Regions from separate parts of the Halonatronomonas betaini genome, predicted to be linked through region 1. Evidence: riboswitches for the same ligand, from Rfam matches in the RefSeq annotation. Region 1 holds a riboswitch; the other holds the start of a gene.
The links. Region 1 has a riboswitch for cyclic di-GMP ahead of I0Q91_RS07895 (hypothetical protein). Riboswitches for the same ligand answer to the same signal wherever they lie in the genome.
Positions count from the first base shown of each region.

Region 2: another riboswitch for cyclic di-GMP. It lies ahead of I0Q91_RS10490 (family 16 glycosylhydrolase); the one in region 1 lies ahead of I0Q91_RS07895 (hypothetical protein).

Region 1 is NZ_JADPIE010000004.1:82,052-85,254, reverse strand. Features, by position in the region: gene I0Q91_RS07900 (hypothetical protein) at 1-308, opposite strand, end outside; gene I0Q91_RS07895 (hypothetical protein) at 418-1,224, opposite strand; cyclic di-GMP riboswitch class II at 1,250-1,337, opposite strand; gene I0Q91_RS07890 (porin family protein) at 1,512-2,072, opposite strand; gene I0Q91_RS07885 (GLUG motif-containing protein) at 2,091-3,203, opposite strand, start outside.
Region 2 is NZ_JADPIE010000006.1:23,550-26,752, forward strand. Features, by position in the region: gene I0Q91_RS10485 (TetR/AcrR family transcriptional regulator) at 76-744, opposite strand; gene I0Q91_RS10490 (family 16 glycosylhydrolase) at 987-1,727, opposite strand; cyclic di-GMP riboswitch class I at 1,736-1,813, opposite strand; gene I0Q91_RS10495 (polysaccharide deacetylase family protein) at 2,015-2,749, opposite strand; gene I0Q91_RS10500 (glycosyltransferase family 2 protein) at 2,770-3,203, opposite strand, start outside.

The DNA.
Region 1 (3,203 bases):
TCCCAGTGATAGTCATCACCTGGATCACCATTACCAGGTCTACCATTTCCTGGTTCTCCATTCCCGGGATCACCAGGGATAAATGGATTTAAATTGCCAGGAAATTCATCTCCACCAGGAAACTCAAATCCAGGTCCGCCACCAGGACCAATAATACCTGGAGGTCTTTCATCAACCTGGCCTGGAGGGCCGTCTCCATCCGGGCCCATGCCATTACCATTTGGAGCAGCATATATTAAATTACCAGTCAAAACAATTGCTACTGCAACAATTAAAGTAACAATCATTATTCTTTTTAAATTGACCATTAGAACACCTCCCGATCAATACAATCTAGAAGAAGCAGACTGAATATATCTCCTTCTATATTCAGCCTGCCTCCTAAAATCAATTAGTTATTGTTAAATAGTCTATTATTTAATTTGATTGATTTATATTAGCATCATTATTATCGCCATCTTGGAAAGTAACAGCTGATAGTCCAATAGCGTCCTGCTCAATAACTGCTGCATTTAAAGTACCAAATTGAGTAGCTTTAGCGTAATTATCTTCTCCATCCTGATCAATTAAAACTCCATTTCTATTAGCAAGTCTTTCGCCGCCACCCTGAGTTACATATGCTTCATGGCCATCACCTTTTTGTTCTACTGTTGCATAATTGAAATAAGTTCCCCAGCCTTGATATACGTCAACAAAATGGTCATTACCCTGTTGTCTAGTTCTAATTCTATTCAAATCACCATATTGAGTAATATCAGCTTCGGAACCTGCTCCACCAAACTGACTTACACGAACAAAACTGTCTGTAGCATTTTGATGAATGTTAGCAATCATATCGTCTCCATCTTGACCAACACCAGCATAATTATCTTCTCGCCACTGCTCTATATTGGAGAAGTTATTCATACCTCTCTGACCAACAACAGCCATATTATTGTCACCCATCTGGTCTACAAAAGCTTCACTATTTTCACTGGCTCCTACTGGTTCACCAGGAAGTGTGATTTCTATACCCTGACCTATAAAAGCATGGTGATCACCATCCTGATCAATAGCAGCGGTATCATTATTACCAAGTTGCATTATTTCTGCATTGTAATCCAATTCTAAATTAAAATATGGGGAAGTATCTACATACCATGGACCATTAGTGTGAGCGCCCACCATAGTTGTCATGCCTAATACAAACACCAACGCCAAACCTAAAATTAAAGCTTTTCTCATTTTCAATTCCTCCTCTTTGGAATTTAGTTTTTTTGGCCGGTTTCACCATTAGCTCCCCACCACCCTTTACAGGTGACCAAATTGGATGATAGATCATTGCTTCCAAAGAGTAAATTATTTAATCTATATATAATATACCAACTTACTATGTTTTAGACAATAATAAGCAAAGTTCTATTCTCATAGAACAGCTTTTATCATCAAATTGTAGCCAGGTTTACATAAAAAAGAGCCCCCTAATTAAAGGAGACTCCCTAAGTAACTATTTTCTTATTTAATATATTATATTAAAAGCTAAAGAATGCTCCCAGCCCTACTTCTAATCCAGTCAGATTAACATCAGCATCTTCAAACTCCAGTGGTCGAAAATTCAAGTTAACGCTAGCTCCAAATCCACCAGCAATCTCAGCCTCAGCTCCCATTCCGCCTTTTATGCCAAGTCCACTAATCGATTCGTCAGCAAAATTTCCAAAATAATAACCAATATTCCCCTGAGCATAAATTCTAAGTAACTCAAATTCATCAGTCACTATCCTGGCCAGATCATATTCAAAGTTAGCTGTAATAGCATTCAGCCCAAGATCCTCAGCAAAATAACGCTCATATCTCCCTGTTACAAAGAGGTTATCATCAATTGGAACTCCAGCCCCACCATAAAAATGAAAGCCAAGATTAGTATCTTCAAAGGTCGCAAGATTAGCCCCAGCAATAATCTTTGTATCCTGAAGTGGAATCTCAGCCGGTTCATCAGCGCTCACCGAACCGGCCAGTAATACAACCATCATTAAGACCCCGGCCATTACAATCTTCATGTCATACCCTGTTATCCTATCAATTTTTGCGATCATATTATCTTCCTTTCGAAATTATTGATCATTCTTTTCTATAATTTCAAAGTCTTTTATTATGTTTTCATATTCGACTTTAACTTCTATATCAAACTTTTCCCCTTTCCCTTCAGTTTGATATTCAATTTCATAATTATAAGCTAAACCATTTTTTAATTGAACAGATAAACTATGATTAGCACCACTTTTAACTTCAAAACTATATTTATATTCTTGTTCTTCCTCATTTATATCAATAGTTGAATAATTATCTGAACCTCCATCAAGTTCTATTCTAATGATACCTCCATTATCAGAGTCTTCACCTTCTATTTCACTTAAATCAACAGTTCCCTCAATTTTCAAGTCTAAAGGTTTGACCTCTATTGTATCTATAGGTTTATTAATATCTTCTACACCTATTAGATTAATTTCATCTTCATCTTCAATATCAATACTATCAATAAAAACATCATAATTATCATTTTTTAGAGGAACATTCAATGTTTCTTGTTGAACAACAATTACTTTGCCACCTTCTTCTATATCACTGTTTTTAAACTCAAGTATTATATGGTCATCTTCTAATATTTGATCTCCATTTCTGTCTTCTTTATCTTCGAATGGATTTTTTATATATATTTCATTTGTGTTATCATCATCAGTTTCTTGGTAAAAGTCATACAATTCTTGTAGACCTTCTATTTCTATTATAAACTCAAACTCCACATCTACTGCAGCAGCATATACTTCCTCTGGATTTGTATTTACTGAACTATTATCAATATTAATTTTTGGTTCTGTTGGACTGGATTCTCTTTCAACTATAATTTTATATTCTTCTGTTACTGAGCTATTCTCTGCAGTAACCAATATATTTATTTCCGTTTCATCACCTGGATCATTCAAATTAACTCTAAATTCTTCTTCATTATCAACTTGAAATGATTCTTCTTCATCTACAGTAACATCAATTCTACCTAATTCATCAGAAAGTTCTGCAATTATATCAATATAGTCATGCTTATGACTTACAAATACTTCATATTCTTTTTCTTCATCATCAACACCAAATTCTGGATTAAGAACTCCCATCTCTTGATCTATATAATCAATACCATCTTCAATATCTTCAATTTCTATTTCCAAATT
Region 2 (3,203 bases), on a different contig from region 1:
CACTTCCTTCTTTTAATCTTGAAACTATATGGATTGTTCAAGGCTAAATTTGAGCATTATCTAATATTATATTAGTTATTTATTTTTGTATTTGCTAAAAATTCTTAGCAACATCTCCACCCAGGCCTGTCTGGCCTGTTCAATATTTAGCCCACAGGGGCCCTTAAGATAATCCCAGTTCTTTGGTGATAACGAAGATTCCAGGGCATAGATAAAGTTGGATTCTATATCAGTATCATCTAGAAAGATTTCAAAGTATTTTTTTAAGCCATCTCTGAGTGTCTGGCTCTTTAAAGTTTCGATTCGCTCCCTGACTTCAAGTGGCATTCCTCTTTCTGAGAGAAGATTTCTGATTGATGCGGTGAATTCATAGATATCGCTTAAATGGTTAACGTATCTGGTTATTACTTCCTCTATATTATCGGTTTTTATTGGAACTTCTGGCTCTGGAAACTTTTCTCTGATTTGATCTAGCTTGTAATGGTAGGCTTCTTCGATTAATTCATCTAAGTCATTAAAATAACGAAATATTGATCTCCTTGAAACGCCAGCTTCACTTGCTATTTCTCCTGTATCAGGCAGAGTTCTTTTTTCAGCAATTAAATTTAAAAAGGTTGACAGGACTTTTCTTTTATTCTGCTCCCGTCTTGATTTGCGGCCATCTGTGATTGTCTCTTTCTTAGGATCAACTGCTTTGCTCTCCATTTGATTACTCCCCTGTTCTTCATCAGAATTAATAGTCATATTTATTTCTCCTCCATATTATAAATATGTCACCTGTAATGACAATTTGATTTGTCACTACTAGTGACATAATGTTATCAAAGATTAGGCTGTCAGTCAAATAAGCCCCCAGCCCTGGTTAGACCTTCCTGGACCTTTCCGGTAAATATCACATAAATACAAAAAACCCTGACAGAAAACTGCCAGGGGTAATATTCATAAAGTCGTACTATACAAAATTATATAATTGTAATTGAAAGTGATTATATAAGTTTCTCAATCTGCTTGAGATAATTTCTGCTCTCACCATGCTCCTCATCAGGCTCAAGCCATTCTGGCCACCAGTGATTGGCAAGCAGATACATCTCACTTCCAGGAATATCATCAGTAAATAAGGCCATTAGCTCTCCATTTATAAAAAAGGCTACATAATCAGGTTGATAATCTATTCTGTATTCATTAAAATCAGCAGTTGGGTCAAAATCAAGCTTCCGCTGGACATAGTTAGTCCTAACTCCATCTTTCCAGATCACAAAATCAACCCGCCTGGAACCATCATTATATATCTCAATATCAATTTCATCATTTTTTTCAGCTACACCCTGATACATAAAGAAAGCTGTATAGGAACCGGCTGCATAATCTGTCTTTAGATTGGCAATATAACTGCCATAGCCTATTCTATCAACAGTTCTTTTCTGGCCACCATCAAAGTTATTCTCCGGGGAGACTAAGACCATACTATCGTCAGCTTCAACTACATTATCGGAAATTACTTCTCCTAGCCCTAATTCATGATTTGAAGCAATAAATTCACTCCAGCAGATAGCTTCTCTCTGGCCATTATTATAATTATCCCTGACTATTTCAGCCAGTTCATCTTCACTGAGATACTCATCGGTCAGATTATCCTGCCTTAAAATATCTGAGCTACTTGCTGAGCCACAACCTGTAAAAACTAAAATTATAACTAAAATATAAATAATAAATAAAAACTTCCTCATGTTATCCCTCCGGTAGCCGAACTACCCGTTTAGACGGGCATCTAGCTTTGCGACTCTGCCTCTCAGCAGGATTGCCTTTTTCAAGGATTTATTACTATTAATCTCATTTATCTTCTATAAGCATACCTTAGTATTAATATATATTAATCAATCAGCATTGTCAACTAAAAATCAACAGAAAACCCCTTTCTGATTTTAGCGAAAGGGGTTTAGCTATAATATATTAATAGTTAATCATTGAGAAAACTATATTATTGAAAGTCAAACTTTATAATATTTATCACTAGCTATTCAGCATCAGGCCGATTTACAGCAACAAAATCTCTCTCTGCAATATAATCGACTAATTCAGTAAAGTCCTCTTCTGACCAGTTATGATTCCTGCCTACTCCAGTCAATGAAAGCATTATCCATTGATCTTCTTCCATTAGATTTATTATAGCTTTGACACCATTTAAAGCAAGGTTATTAATATCTAAAGCCATAACTCTGTGCTGGTCACCGGCATTCATTGGAATCTCATTTACAGCTTTCCAATAACTGACTACAGTGGCTGGATAAACTTCAGCAATTAAATCTAAAGTATGATTTGTATAATTATCATGGGTTAGATAAGATCCATAAACTTCTGGAACTATTTCAGATAAAATCTGTTTTGACTCTTGGAGTTGTTCTAAAACCTCTTCATCACTAAGGAGGGCTAGATCCTGATAAACAAGGCCATGGGATCCAACACCCCAGCCAGCTTCATATAAATCAAGTAAATCTTCTTCTGTTAATTTACCAGGGCTTCCAATACTATTAGTTGCAACATAGACATCACCTCTATAATCATATCTACTCAAAATCGGATGAGCAGTTTCAATTACGGAAATATCGCCATCAGTAAATGCAAAGGTTACCATCTGCTCGGGCATGTCAGCACCACTTCCACCCATAGCTAAAACTAGACCTACAATTAAAATCACTACAGCAAATCTTCCCATTAGATATAAACTGGATAAACCTGATGGTATATACATATAAACGACCTCCTTCTAATTCAATGACCTTTATGCCAGACGACAAGTTTATTGTTCCGATATAACTCTATATAACCTGATTCGATAAAGATTACATTATCGATTATTAGCGATAGCCAGTAAAAGGGAATTCCAGCCAGGGCCGGTCTGATTCTCTTGTATTTTATAGCTCCCTTTAAAACCATAAATACTGTAAAGGAAAAATCAAATAATAGAAAATAAAAGATTGCTTGATATAAATAAATTCCGGTACTGCCCTGAATGGTCATTGTTATAAAACCTACGACTAAAAATATCCAGAGAAAATTGGACAAAAGATGGACAGTTGTTAAGGCTAATAGTTTTTTGTTTTTAGACAAGAGATCGCCTTTATACATTTTCAAACATTGAAAGAAGCCTCTGTACCAGCGCCTGATCTGATTTCTATAAGTCAACCAGTTGTCAGGATCTTTAG